Regions from separate parts of the Xanthomonas sp. F14 genome, predicted to be linked through region 2. Evidence: predicted binding sites of a transcription regulator. Region 2 holds the regulator's gene; the other holds the start of a gene.
The links. The regulator FliA, encoded in region 2, starts transcription of late flagellar genes. The targets are predictions, from matches to a motif close to TAAAGTTTNNCNNNCNNNGGCCGATAA.
Positions count from the first base shown of each region.

Region 1: the regulator FliA is predicted to act here: its motif matches at 3,314-3,340, upstream of GGR73_RS06705 (methyl-accepting chemotaxis protein).

Region 1 covers NZ_JACHOM010000001.1:1,539,582-1,546,942, reverse strand. Annotated here, with positions in the region: gene GGR73_RS06715 (DEAD/DEAH box helicase) at 1-2,591, shown strand, start outside; gene GGR73_RS06710 (DNA-3-methyladenine glycosylase) at 2,531-3,151, opposite strand; gene GGR73_RS06705 (methyl-accepting chemotaxis protein) at 3,452-5,110, shown strand; gene GGR73_RS06700 (chemotaxis protein CheW) at 5,122-5,631, shown strand; gene GGR73_RS06695 (sensor domain-containing diguanylate cyclase) at 5,854-6,933, opposite strand; gene GGR73_RS06690 (hypothetical protein) at 7,132-7,308, opposite strand.
Region 2 covers NZ_JACHOM010000001.1:1,089,964-1,097,324, forward strand. Annotated here, with positions in the region: gene GGR73_RS04760 (XVIPCD domain-containing protein) at 1-1,445, shown strand, start outside; gene GGR73_RS04765 (chemotaxis protein CheA) at 1,697-3,349, opposite strand; gene GGR73_RS04770 (protein phosphatase CheZ) at 3,352-3,978, opposite strand; gene cheY (chemotaxis response regulator CheY) at 3,978-4,370, opposite strand; gene GGR73_RS04780 (RNA polymerase sigma factor FliA) at 4,406-5,173, opposite strand; gene GGR73_RS04785 (MinD/ParA family protein) at 5,170-6,054, opposite strand; gene flhF (flagellar biosynthesis protein FlhF) at 6,041-7,361, opposite strand, start outside.

The sequences.
Region 1 (7,361 bases), 450 kb from region 2:
GCGATTGGCTGCACAACGTGCTGGATCTCTCGGTGGAAGCGGCACGCCAGCTGGTCGACTATCTCGCCCATGCCTGCACCGCGCTGGGCGCGATGCCCACCCAGCAGTGCCTGGTGATGGAGCGCTTCTTCGATGCCAGCGGCGGCACCCAGCTGGTGATCCACTCGCCGTACGGCAGCCGCATCAATCGTGCCTGGGGGCTGGCGTTGCGCAAGCGCTTCTGCCGCACCTTCAACTTCGAACTGCAGGCCGCCGCGACCGAGGATGCGATCGTGTTGTCGCTGTCCACCAGTCATAGTTTTGCCCTGGAGGAGGTGGCGCGCTACCTGCATTCGTCATCGGCAGAGCATGTGTTGATCCAGGCCTTGCTGGATGCGCCGCTGTTCGGCGTGCGCTGGCGCTGGAATGCGACCAATGCGATGGCGCTGCCGCGCTTTGCCGGTGGCAACAAGGTCGCGCCGCAACTGCAACGGATGAAGTCGGAAGATCTGCTGGCGACCGTGTTCCCCGATCAGGTCGCCTGCGCGGAGAATCTGGTCGGCGAGCGCGAGGTGCCGGATCATCCGTTGGTGGCGCAGACACTGGAAGACTGCCTGCATCAGTCCATGGACAGCGAGGGCTGGTTGCAGGTGCTGCGCGGGCTGGAGTCGGGCGCGATCACGCTGGTCGCGCGCGATCTGGCGGCACCGTCGCCGCTGGCGGCTGAAGCCTTGAATGCGCGGCCGTACGCATTCCTGGACGATGCACCGCTGGAAGAACGCCGCACCCAGGCCGTGCAAAGCCGTCGCTACACCCCGCAGAGCAGCGACGACCTGGGGCAGCTCAATCCCGAGGCGATCGCCTCGGTGCGCGAACAGGCTTGGCCGCAGCCGCGCGATGGCGAAGAAATGCACGAAGCGTTGGTTGGGCTTGGCGTGCTTCCGGTCGATGAAGCGGGCGATGCGCACTGGCAGGGCTGGCTGGCTGCACTCGCAGGCGATGGGCGTGCCAGCTGTCTTGCGTTCGATGGCGTGCCTGCGCTGTGGATCAGTGCCGAGCGCATCGACTGGTTTGCGCCACTGTATGCGCATGCCGTTGCGCTACCGCCGCTACAGGCGCCGGCAGATTGCCGCGTTGCCGACTGGCAGCGCGACTGGGCCGTGCGCGAGCTGCTGCGCGGCCGCCTGTCTGCGGTCGGCCCGGCGCAGGTGCCGGCCTTGGCCGGCGCCTTGCGTTTGCCCGAGTCCGAGATCGTGCTTGCCCTGGCCGCCCTGCAGCGCGAGGGCTATGTCATGGCCGGCCATTTCAACGCGCAGGCACAGGCGGAAGAATGGTGCGAACGTCATCTGCTGGCGCGCATCCATCGCTATACCCTGGGACGCTTGCGTCGCGAGATCGAGCCGGTGGCGCAACGCGATTACGCGCGGTTCCTGTTCGAGTGGCAGCACCTCGACAGTGCCAGCCGGGTGGCGGGGCCGGACGCATTGGCTGGCGTGGTCGGGCAGCTGGAAGGTTTTGAGGCGCCTGCGGTGCTGTGGGAGAGCGAGCTGCTGCCGGCACGCGTGCGCGACTATCAACCGGCCTGGCTGGACGAGCTGTGCACCGCCGGGCGCACCGTGTGGGCGCGGCTGCGGCCCGGTGGTGGCCGCAGCGGTGCCGCGTTGCGCAGCACGCCGATCGTGTTGCTGCCGCGTCGCGAGGCGCAACGTTGGAGCGGCCTGGCACGCGATGCCGACGACGCGCCGCTGGGCTCGCGCGCGCAACGGGTGGCGGGGGTGTTGCAGCAGCAGGGCGCCTTGTTCTTCGACGAGATTGCCGATGCGGCCCGCCTGATGAGCACCGAGCTGGAAGATGCCCTGAGCGAACTGGTGATGCGTGGGCGTGCGCATTGCGACAGCTACGCCGGGCTGCGCGCGCTGCTGGTGCCGGCCTCCAAGCGTCCCTCGGCGCTGTCGCGCCACCGGCGCCGCGCCAGCGCGCTGGGCATCCGCGATGCCGGACGCTGGGCGCCGGTGCGCGCGCTGCCGGAGCTGCCGCTGGCCGAAGCCGGCGAGCGCCACCAGGACATGCTCGAACATGTGGCGCATACCTTGTTGCGGCGCTACGGCGTGGTCTGCTGGCGGCTGCTGGAGCGCGAGGCGGCGTGGTTGCCGCCGTGGCGCGAGTTGCTGCGCATGTATCAGCGGCTGGAAGCGCGTGGCGAAATCCGTGGCGGGCGTTTCATCGCCGGGCTGTCCGGCGAGCAGTTCGCGTTGCCGGATGCGATCGCGGCGCTGCGCCGCGTGCGTGCGCAAGCCTTGCCGCAGCAATGGGTGTGCGTCAGTGCGAGCGACCCGAGCAATCTGTTGGGCAGCCTCCTGCCGGGCGAGCGTGTGGCGCGCGTGCCGGGCAACCGTGTGGCGTATCTCGATGGCCTGCCGATGGCGGTGTGGGCGGCAGATCGCTTCCAGCCGCTGCAGGACTTGAGCGACGAACAGGCCGAGCAGGCCTTGCGACTGCTGCAGCGTGGGCCGGGCGCCGCCGAGCAGACGCCGATGGAGCAATGGCTGGCTCAGTCGCCCGGCAGCACCGCGCGTGCGCCGGTCGCACGCGGCAGCGGACGCGACAGATAGGGATTGTTTGGGACCACCCAGCGCCACGGCGCATCCACCGCCTTGCGGATGCCGATGCGCGGTGTCGCCAGCGCTGCGGAGGGCGGCGGCAGGCCATCGTCCTCGATCCACAGGCGTGCGGCTGCGTCGGTCAGATCCAGCCCGTTGTCCGTCGCGCTCACCGCGAATGCCTGGGCCAGGCGACCGGGACCGGTGGTCAAGGTCTTGAGCGGGGCGGCGTTGCGCGCGGCCTGCATGGTGGCGATCCCGGCCAGCGGTTCGAGCGCGCGGATCAGCACCGCATGCCCGGGCGCGCCACCGCACACCGCGTTGATCGCCCAGTGCATGCCGTAGATGAAATACACATACAGATGCCCCGGTGCGCCGAACATCACCTGCGTGCGCGGGGTCATGCCGCGAAACGAATGTGCGGCCGGATCTTCGCTGCCGCAATACGCCTCGACCTCGGTGATGCGGCCGCGGCGTCCTTCCGCGCTGACCAATACCTTGTTGAGCAAGCGCGGCGCGACCTGGCGGGCATCGTGCGCATAGAAGCTGCGTGGAAGTGCTTGTAATGACATGCGCCAAGCCTAACCGCGCAGTCGTGATGTCCCAGCGGACTGTTCCGGACACGGCAGAAATCAGGGGTAGGAATTTTCCGAACGCGGACCGTACGAGCGCGTGACCGGTCACAAAAGCGCATATCCGATGGTGTGAATACGCGGTTAAGTGCCGTTTGCATCTCAAGCGCGTTTTGCCGTCGCCGATAGCCATTAGCGATTGGTTAGACAAGCCGCACACAGTGAGCGGCACCCGCACCAGGCCATCGGGCGACCCTGCGACGCAGGTCGCGCATGCACTACCTTCAAGAGAACTCCCCAATGTTAGGCAACTTCAGAATCGGAACCAGGCTGATCGTGGCGTTCCTGATCGTCTCGGCGATCGGCGCATGCATCGGGTGGGTGGGTTATTCCAACTCCGGTCGGATCAGCGACCTGTCGACCTCGCTTTACGAGCGCGAGCTGCTCGGCTTGTCGAACGTCAAGGAGGCCAATATCAATCTGATCTACGCCGGCCGCGCACGCGCCAACCTGTTGCTGGCCAGCAGCGCCGAAGAGCGCCAGTCGCATGTGCAGAACATCGACAAGTACACCGCCAAGGTGGTCGATTACATGACGCGCGCGCGTTCCAGCTTCCAGACCGAGGAAGGCAGGAACAAGCTGGCGCAGTTCGACCGCGCCTGGCAGAAATACCTGGAAGAGCGCGGCCGCTTCATCGACGCCGCCAACCGCGAAGCCTTGCGCGACGCCAATCCGGAACTGGCCGAACTCTCGCGTGCGGTGCGTGCCAGCTCGGATGAAGTCGATACCTTGATGACCGATCTGAGCGGCCTGCGCGAGCGCAGCGCTGCCTCGGCCAATGCCGAGGCCGGCAGCATCCACGCGCGCAGCTCCAAGCTGCTGATGGCCATCATCTGCGGCGGTGTGCTGCTCGGCGCGGTTCTCGGCGTGGTGATCAGCCGCAGCGTCACCGGCCCGATCCGCCGCGCGGTAACGGTGGCCAACGGGCTGTCCGAAGGCGATCTGACCATGCGCATCGACGTGCATGGCCGCGACGAAACCGCGCAGCTGCTCGAAGCGATGCGCACGATGGTGCAGAAGCTGTCGCAGGTGGTCGGCGAGGTCAACACCAGTGCCGAAACCCTGGCCAGCGCGTCGGAGGAAGTCAGCGCCACCGCGCAGTCGTTGTCGCAGGCCGCCAGCGAACAGGCCGCCGGTGTGGAGGAAACCAGCGCCTCGCTGGAGCAGATGACCGCATCGATCAGCCAGAACACCGAAAACGCCCGCATCACCGATGGCATGGCCACGCAGGCCGCGAAGGAGACCATCGAAGGCGGCGAAGCGGTGGTCGCCACCACCCAGGCGATGAAGCAGATCGCGCAGAAGATCGGCATCATCGACGACATCGCATATCAGACCAATCTGCTCGCGCTCAATGCAGCGATTGAAGCGGCGCGCGCCGGCGAACACGGCAAGGGCTTTGCCGTGGTGGCCGCCGAGGTGCGCAAGCTGGCCGAACGCAGCCAGGTGGCCGCGCAGGAGATCGGCGAGGTGGCCAGTTCCAGCGTCGAACTGGCCGATCGCGCCGGCCGTCTGCTCGACACCATCGTGCCCAGCATCAAGCGCACCTCGGACCTGGTGCAGGAGATTTCCGCGGCTTCCGAAGAACAATCCTCCGGTGTCAGCCAGATCAATTCGGCGGTGGTGCAGCTGAGCCAGACCACCCAGCAGAACGCCAGCGCATCCGAAGAACTGGCCGCCACTGCCGAGGAAATGAGCGCGCAGGCCGAGCAGTTGCAGCAGAGCATGGCGTTCTTCCGCCTGGGCGGGCAGGGGCCGGCGAGCACGCCGCCCAAGCGCGGCAAGGTGGCCGCCGCACGCCCGGCACGTGCGCCCGGTGCGCGCGGCTGGCGCAGTGCCGCAGCACCGGCCTATGCGATGTCCGAGGGCCCGGACGAAGGCCAGTTCGCCCGCTTCTGAGAGACCGATCGATGACTGCACAGACCCCCGATGTGATGCTTGGCGACGCCGATGCGGCGGCCCAGTACCTGACCTTCCAGCTGGATGGCGAAACCTTCGCCATCAGCATTCTTGGCATTCGCGAAATCATCCAGTACCGCGCACCCACGCCGGTGCCGTCGATGCCGGCCTGCGTGCGCGGGGTGATCAACCTGCGCGGTGCGGTGGTGCCGGTGGTGGATCTGCAGTCACGGCTGGGGCGCGCCGACAGCGCGATCGGCAAGCGCAGCTGCATCGTGATCCTGGCCACCGAGCAGGCGCAGGGAACGCAGGTGATCGGGGTGCTGGTCGATGCGGTCAACGCGGTGATCGAACTGGCCGATCAGGACATCGAAGCGGCGCCATCGTTCGGCACGCATATCCGCCGCGACCTGCTGCGCGGCATGGGCAAGGTGGGCGAGCGCTTCGTGGTGCTGCTGGAGATGGAGCAGGTGCTGCAGGTGGACGAAATCGCCGGCAACGCCGATGCGCTGGCAGCCTGAGCCTGGCCAAGCGCAGCTGGCGATACGGCTGCCGCCTGGCAGCTGATCGCTACACGCGTTAGCCACGCAAGACAGGCGCGCTGGCGGGTGTGTGTGCACTGCGGTCGTAAGTGGAGAGCCTGCAGCCGTACACAGGCATCGATCTAGCGATTCAAGGTTGCGCAGTCGTGTCGATCAGCGCCCTGCTGGCCTACCTCGCCGAGCCCACGCGCGGTCTGCCGCTCAGGCCTGCAGATGCCAGCCATTGAAGCGCTGCACGCGGTTGCGTCCATTGCCGATCGCGCCCTGCAGGGCGTGCCGCGCGCGCGCCAGCAAGGCATTGCTGTCGAGCGAGGCACCGGCTGCCACCTCGACCAGCCCTGCGCTGATCGTCAGTGCGCCGGCTGGCCAGCTTGCCGTGTCGATCGCCTTGCGCACAGCCTCGATCAGCTCCATTGCCTTGGTTGCCGCTGTTTCCGGCAAGGCAATACAGAGTTGATCCCGGCTCAATCGTGCCACCGTGGCGGCATCCGGCAACTGCGCTTCGATCACCCTGGCAGCCTGGATCAGCGTTGCATCCGCCGCCGCGGCGCCCGCCTGCAATCTCAGCCGTTTGAAGCCATCCAGCTCGATCAGCGCCAGGGCGAGCGATGGCGTGGCGGCAGTGGGCGAGCTCTGTGCGTGTGTCTGCAGCGCATGTTCCAGACCGGCGCGGTTCCACATGCCGGTGAGTTCGTCGCGCAGCGCGTCCAGCTCGACCAGCTTGGCCGCACGGCGCAGCTCGATGGTGTCGACGACCTGCCGTGCCAGCGCCTGCAGTGCGTCGCGCTCGGCTGCCGACAGGCGCCGGGGTGTGCGATCCAGCACGCATAGCGTGCCCAGCGCGATCCCATCGGAGGTCAGCAGCGGGGCGCCGGCATAGAAGCGGATCTGCGGCTCGCCGGTGACCAGCGCATTGCCCACGAAGCGCGCATCCTGGTGGGTGTCGCCAACCTCCATCACCTGATCGGGCTCGAGGATCGCGTGCGCACAGAACGACAGTTCGCGCGGGGTTTCGCGTGGCGCCATGCCCAGTTTCGATTTGAACCACTGGCGCTGCGTGTCGATCAGCGAAATCAGGGCCATCGGCGTCCCGCAGACCTCGGCCGCGCTCGAGGCGAAGGCGTCGTAGACCGGCTCCGGTGCAGTGTCCAGCAGCTGGTAGTCCTGCAATGCGGCCAGACGTTCGTCTTCGTTCGCCGGCAGTCGCGCCGCAACGGCGGCGTTGCGCGGCAGCAGCGTCGCGTGAAAGAGGTGCAACGCGGACGCGTCAGGAATCTGCATGGATAGACCACCGGAACAAGGCGCCGTCAGGCGATGGATGTGCGCATGGCGATACCGTGTCTTGGACCGTCGCACGCGTTGGTTGGCGCAGACCTCATCCGCCCCAGCGGATGACGCCCGTCACCGATCTTGCCACATCGGGCAGGGCGGGGCAGCGACGTTACGCTGGCGCGCTGCAGGGCCGCCTTGCCGGGCGCCTCATTCGCCCTGGCCGTCGTTGCCCTTGGGGCGGCGGGTTTGTTCGTCATGGATCTGCATGTCCTTCTGCCCGGGGCGCTGCTTGGCGGCCTCATCCTGTTTGCGATCCTGCTGGCTCTCCGAAACACCGTGCTGATTGTCGGCGGCCTTGTCGGGCTGGCTCTGCTTGTTGCTCATGGCTTGCGTCCGGGATGGTGATGAAACGGACGTTAGCGCGCGCGATGTGATCC
Region 2 (7,361 bases):
ATGATTTCGGCAATGAGCCTGGAGTTACCAAACCTCACGTCGATCAACTGAGGCAGCTTCTAACCGATTCGCCGGAACTTACGCGCCAGCTGAATGTGGCAATTGATCAAAAGCTGGTGACTAGTTTCAAGCCTCTCACCGATCCGCATGCTGGAGGCTCGTTTGATCCTGTTGGCCATTCAATCCAGTTGCCACTGACAAAGCTGGTGGGCCCCAATGGAGTTGCTCCCCCATCTGCCGGGGATCTGACTTTTGTCCTTGGGCACGAGTTGCAACACAGCACCTTCAGCCCGGACGCGGAGGCCGCAAGGCAGCAGTTTATGACTGAAGCTCGTACGATTGCGCGCACCACACACGACTACACGTCAGCCGCTGAAAAGGTCATTGCTAGCAACCGTGAGGATGAATCACGTGCAGAGATCGCGGGTTGGAACGCCACCCTCAGCAGGGTGAAGGGCAGTACACCTCAGCCGACCTTGGAGGATATCTATCGTGCGGCCCCAGGACGGATGCGTGACTTCATCGATACCGCTGCGGGAAGCCAAGGTCTCGTCTACACCTTAAAGCCAAATCTTTCCTTGAATCAAGATTTGACCATGTCAGCCACGCCGGCAAATATCGAGGCAATGGGTGTCAACTATTTCGATAAACCAGCACAGGATACGCAGATCGGTTATGGCGGCCTATCTGACTATCACAACCACTACGGACCTTGGGTCATCGGCACCGCAGCGATCTTTGAGCGTCACTACAATAAGGCGCAGCAGGGCACGCCTGAGCAACCGATGATCTTTAACCTGCAGCGGCTTGGTCTCAAAGAGGATGCACTAGAACGCAATGGTATTGACCTGGGCAGCAATACGCGCCCGATGCCTTACCTGGATAGCAGCACCCAGCCCCCGACGCCGGGCTTGTTCCAGCACAGCAAGAACACTCATCTGCATGTCTCGCCGATCTCTGCACAAAAGCTGGAGCAGGAGCTCCGTGCACGTGAATCCCAATCGCAAGGGACCTCAGCTCAGCGTCTTCCGTCAGACCCAGACCATGCGGATCACCCGCTGTACCAGCAGATCAGAGGCGGGGTGCAAAAGCTCGATAGCGCACATGGCAGAGAGTGGGATGCATCGAGCGAGCGCATGACAGCTAGCCTGCTTGCGCTGGCAAAAGAGGAAGGGTTGTCGCGGGTGGATCATGTGGTGCTCAACAACCCAACGGCTCAGCTGGCGGGCGGCGAGAAGGTCTTCGTCGTTCAGGGCGCCCTCAACGACCCGGCTCACCAGCGTGCCCATATGTCGACCATGGACGCCGTGCAGACACCAGAGACTCAGTCGTTCGATCGCCTGCAGGCAATCAACCAGACTCAGGCCCAGGCGCGCGAACAGCAGCAAACGCTGGAGCAGTCCCAGCAAGCCGTCAGCCAGGCTGGTCCGTCGATGACGCGCTGAGTGTTTCGCAACGAGATAACGAGGTCCAAATAACGGTTCCAGGTTCACTTCCACGGCAGCCTGACCTTCGCCAAACCATCGCGCCCATGCCTGCGCGCGTAGCGGCGTAGATCGGCAGCCATGCTGGTAGTAAAAACGACAACGGCCGCAGTACGCGGCCGTTGTCGTTAGATCAGGCAAACAGGATCGTCTTCCCGATTCCCGATTCCCGATTCCCGATTCTCCCAATCCCGAATCCCGAATCCCCAACCTCAATGATCGCTGGAGCGCAGCCCATCCACATCCAGGATCAGCGCCATGCGGCCGTCGCCGATCAGGGTGGCGCCGGCGTAGCCGGGCAGGCCGCGCAGGGCACGGGGCAGGGGCTTGATCACCACTTCCTCGCGGCCGCGGACCTGGTCTACCACCAGGCCGAAGCGGGTTTCACCGGCCTGCAGCAGCACCACCGTCAGCAGCGGCGGTTGTTCGGCAGGCACGCCAAGCCAGCGGCGCAGGTCGATCAGCGGCAGGGTGTGCGAGCGGCGGTCCAGCACGGCGCGGCCGTCGAACCAGCCCAGCGAGGTCTGCGGGGCGTGCAGCACCTCGACCACGCGCGCCAGCGGCAGGGCATAGACCGCTTCGCCGGCCTGCACCAGCAGCGTGGGCAGGATGGCCAGGGTCAGCGGCACACGGATCATGAAGCGGCTGCCGCGGCCCAGTTCGGACTGGATCTGGATCTGTCCGCTGAGTTCGCGGATGCGCGATTGCACCACGTCCATGCCCACGCCGCGGCCGGAGATGTCGGTGACCTCGGCCTTGGTCGAAAAGCCCGGCATGAAGATCAAATGCAGGCACTCGTCGGTGCTCAGGCGGGCGGCGGCCTCGGCGTCGATCAGGCCCTTGTTGCGGGCGATTTCGCGCAGGCGTTCGGGGTCGATGCCGGCGCCGTCGTCCTGGATCTCGATGCTGACGTAGTCGCCTTCCTGCTGCGCCGACAGGCGCACATGGCCGCTGCGCGGTTTGCCGGTGGCTTCGCGCAGGGCCGGCGATTCGATGCCGTGGTCGATCGCGTTGCGCACCAGGTGCACCAGCGGGTCGGCCAGGGCTTCGACCAGGTTGCGATCCAGTTCCGTCTCGGCGCCGATCAGTTCCAGTTCCACTTCCTTGGACAGCGTGCGCGCGACATCGCGGGCCACCTTGGGGAAGCGCGCGAACACCTTGCTGACCGGTTGCATGCGGGTGCGCATCACCGCGGTCTGCAGGCGCGCGGTGGCGATGTCCAGGGTGCTGACCGCGCGGTCGAGTTCTTCGTCGCGCAGGCGGGTGCGCAGGGTCTTGAGACGGTTGCGCGACAGCACCAGTTCGCCGATCAGGTTGACGATGGCATCCAGGCGCTTGGTGTCCACGCGCACGGTCTGCTCGGCGTCGGCGGCCTTGGCCGCCGCCTTGGGCGCGGCCTTGGCGCCAGGCGCAGCAGCGCCATGTGCGTCATCGTGTGCAGGTGCTGCGGCAGCGGCCTTGGGCGCGGCCTTGACCGCCGGCGGGCCGCTCTTGGCATCGAACTGCGCAATCAGCGAGGCCGGCGCGTGCGGCACGGTTTCGCCCGAGCCCATCGCATCCAGCATGGCCTGCAGATAATCCAGCGACTGCTGCGCGGCATCGAAGTGATGCGCCTGCAGCACCGCCTGGCCGGAGCGCGCCATGCCCAGGGTTTCCTCGGCGGCGTGGCAGAGCTCCACCATCGGCTTGATCGCCAGGAAGCCGGCGCCGCCCTTGAGCGTGTGGAAGCCGCGGAACACCGCGTTGAGCTGGTCGGCTTCGTCCGGTGCCTGTTCCAGCGACACCAGCTGTTCGCCGAGGCGATCCAGGATCTCCTGGGCCTCGACAATGAAATCGGCAGCAATATCGTCTGGAACAGCACTCATGGTTACAGCCCCAATCCGGACAGCAGGTCGTCGGCGTCGTCCTGCGACACCGCGTGACGGTCCAGGCCCTTGACTGCAGGACCGGCAAGACCGCCGTCGTCTTTCTTCGGCTCGGGATTCTTCGGCGGCAGGCCGAGTGCACCGAAGCCCTCGTGCACGCGCCGCACGATGCCGGCCACGCGACGGATGATCTGGCCGCTCAGGTCCTGGTAGCTCTGCGCCAGCGACAGCTCGGTCAGGTTATGGCGCATCTTGTCCATCAGCGCGCCCTGGTCCTGGTTCAGGCCACCGTCGCGCAGCTGGTTGGCCAGCTCGCGGCATTCCTCGACCAGGTCCAGCGTGCGATGGCTGGCCTTCTCGGTCATTTCCACCACGTGGTCCAGGCGCGAGCAGGCATCGTCCAGTTCGCCGGCTTCCTCGGGCACGGTGGGCAGCTCGCCCAGCGCCTGCCCGAGTTCGCGCGCGAGCCGGCTCAGGCTCTGCATCATCGGGCGCGTGCGCAGCGCGGCGAGGTGGTCCACCTCGCGCCGCCAGGCGACCTGGTCACCGCTTTCCAGTGCATCGAGCGCGTGCTGCAGGCGCTCGATCAGGGCGGCACGTTCGGCATCGGCTTCCACGGTGGCGTTCATCAGGCGGTCGCCGCCAGACGTTCGAACACCTTGCCCAGCTTCTCTTCCAGCGTCTGTGCGGTGAACGGCTTGATGATGTAGCCGTTCACGCCGCACTGGGCCGCTTCGATGATCTGCTCGCGCTTGGCTTCGGCGGTCACCATCATCACCGGCAGGTGCTTGAGCTTGGCGTCGGCGCGGATGTTGCGCAGCAGGTCGATGCCGGTCATGCCGGGCATGTTCCAGTCGGTGACCACGAAATCGAACGGGCCGGCCCGCAACGCCGCCAATGCGCTGTTGCCGTCTTCGGCCTCTGCGGTATTGGTGAAGCCCAGATCGCCCAACAGATTCTTGACGATACGTCGCATCGTCGAGAAGTCGTCCACGATCAAAATCCGCATGTTCTTGTTCACATCAAGCTCCTAACACTAAAAAATGCGCGAAAAAATCATTCGTCAATTTCGACACCGGCATCGGCCAGTTCGAAGACCTTGAGGCGGCCGCGCAGACGCACCACCGCCTGGCCATGGATCTGGCAGACGCGCGATTCGCTGACACCGAGCACGGCGCCGATTTCTTTCAGGTTCAATTCCTGTTCGTAGTACAGCGACAGCACCAGCTGCTCGCGCTCGGGCAATTGGCCGATGGCCTTGCCCAGCTCGCGGCCGAATTCGCCACGCTCCATCATCTGCTGCGGATTGGGGCCGCCCTTGGCGGTGGTGTCCAGCTCGCCGTGATCCTCGATCCGCGACTCCAGGCTCAGCACCTGGCCGCGGGCGGCATCTTCCATCAGACGCAGGTAGTCGGGCAGCGGCATCTCCATCGCGGCGGCCACTTCGGTGGCGGCGGCGGCGCGGCCGGTGTGCTGTTCGATCTTGCGCACGGCGGCGGCAGCGTCGCGTGCGCGGCGGTGCACCGAGCGCGGCACCCAGTCGCCACGCCGGATTTCGTCGATCATCGAGCCGCGGATGCGGATCGAGGCATAGGTCTCGAACGAGGCGCCCTGTTCGGAGTCGTAACTGCGCGAGGCTTCGATCAGGCCGATCATGCCGGCCTGGATCAGATCGTCCACTTCCACGCTCGCCGGCAGGCGCGCGGCCAGATGGTGGGCAATACGGCGCACCAGGTCGGCGTGCTGGGTGACGATGTCGTTGGCGTTGTTGCGCTGCACGGCGCGGTACTGCGCGCTGGCCGTGGTTGCGGTAGCGGTGCTCATGCGGCCACTCCCCGTTGGATGATGCGTTCGACGAAGAACTCGACATTGCCGCGCGGCACGGTGGGGGCCTGCCAGCGCGAGGTACGGCGAGCGATTTCTGCAATGGCCTGCGCCGACGGACTGGCGGGGTAGGCCTTGATGACCGGCTGCTGGCGCTGCACCGACAGGCGCAACCAGTCGTCCTGCGGCACGTGGCCGAGGTAGTTCAGCGACACGTCGCCGAGGAATTTTTCGCAGACCCGCGACAGCTTGTCGTACAGCAGGCGGCCCTCGTTGGGGTCGCGCACCATGTTGGCGATGATCTGCAGGCGGTCCACGCCGCGTTCGCGCGAGAGCACCTTGATCAGCGCGTAGGCGTCGGTGATCGAGGCCGGCTCGTCGCAGACCACCACCACGGTGTCCTGGGCGGCCTGGCAGAAGGTCAGCACGCTGTCGGTGATGCCGGCGGCGGTGTCGATGACCATCACGTCCAGGTCGCGCTCCAGCTCGGAGAACACGTTGACCAGGCCAATGTGCTGGGCCGGGGCCAGTTCGGCCATGTGGCGGCGACCGGAGGCGGCCGGGACCACCAGCACGCCGCCGGGGCCTTCGATGATCACTTCATCCAGCGTGCAGCGGCCGGCGATCAGGTCGGCCAGGGTGTACTTGGGCGACAGGCCCAGCACCACGTCCAGGTTGGCCAGGCCCAGGTCGGCGTCCAGCAGCAGCGTGCGCTTGCCCATGTCGGCCAGCGCCACGGCCAGGTTGGCGGAGATGTTGGTTTTACCCACGCCGCCCTTGCCACCGGTCACGGCAATGGTGCGCACCGGGCCCAGGGGCTCGGGACGGGTCGCCGACAGGGGGAAGGCGTTGGTCAGCTTGGCGTATTCACGCGACTGCATGGTTGTGCTCCGGAGTACAGGGCTTATCGGCAGCGCGCCGCAAATCTTCAAGGCGAAGAACGAGACTGGCGGCATTGGCGCGGTGCAGGTCGTCGGGGACCCGCTGTCCGTCAGTCACCCAGGTGATGGGCATTTGGTGATCGACGACGACCGACAGCGCACTACCGAAGCGGCCGGTCTCGTCAAGTTTGGTCAGCACCACGCCCTGGGGCTTGGCGTGGGCAAAGCGGCGCACGACCTCGTCGAGGTCGGAAAAGTGCGCGTTGGCAGGCAGCACCAGCAGCGAGGTGACCTGGTGCGCGGCGCGCAGCCAGTTCAGCTGGGCGGCCAGGGCGCGGTCGCGCTGGCCCATGCCGGCGGTGTCGATCAGCACCAGCTTGTAGTCGCGCAGGCGTTCGAGCAGTTCCAGCAGGCTCTCGGCGCTGTCGGCCTCGTGCACGGCGATGCCGAGCTGACGGCCGTAGCTGTGCAGCTGCTCGCGGCCGCCGACGCGCTGGGTGTCGGTGGTGACCAGGGCCACGTCGCGCGGGGCGTGCTGGGCGGCGAAGCGCTGGGCAAGCTTGGCGATGGTGGTGGTCTTGCCGGCGCCGGTCGGGCCGACCAGGGCGATCACGCCGCCGCGTTCCAGCGGGTCGACCGGGGCCACCGGCAGGCGCTTGGACAGCAGGCCCAGCATCAGCCCGCGGCCGCGGTGCAATTCGGTATCGGCCGGGATCTGCAGTGCCACGTCGCGGATCAGGCCGGCGTCGAAGCCGTAGTCGTCCATCAGTTCCAGGGCCTGCGCGCGCACCGGCGAGCCACGCAGGCGCTCGTCGGTCAGGCGGTTCATTTCGCGCTCGATCATCTGCCGCATCAGCGCCAGCTCGCCACGCAACTGCTTGAGTTCTTCATCGTTCTGCGGCGCCGGGGCGGCGGCGACCGGCACCGCGGCCAGCGCCGGCGGGGCGACCACCAGCGGCGGCAACGCGGCCGGCGGCAGGATCTGCGGCAGCGCGTCCAGGTCGAAGTCGGCGTCGTCGTCCAGCGCGTCCTCGTCCTGGTCGTAGCCGGCCTGCGCAGGCGCAGCGGCGGCGGCCATGATCGGGGTCGCCGCCTGCACCGGGGCGGCCTGCACGGCGGCGCGCTGCACCGGCGCGGTGGTCAGGAAATCGGCGAACAGCTGTTCCGGCACGGCCGACAGCGCGTGTTCCTGGCGCGGTGCGGCGGTCACCGCGACGGCGTGCGCCAGGGCCTGGGCGGCGGGCGAGGGGACGGCGGCGCTACGCACCGGTGCGGGCACCTGCGGCTGGCGCGGCACGTTGACCGGC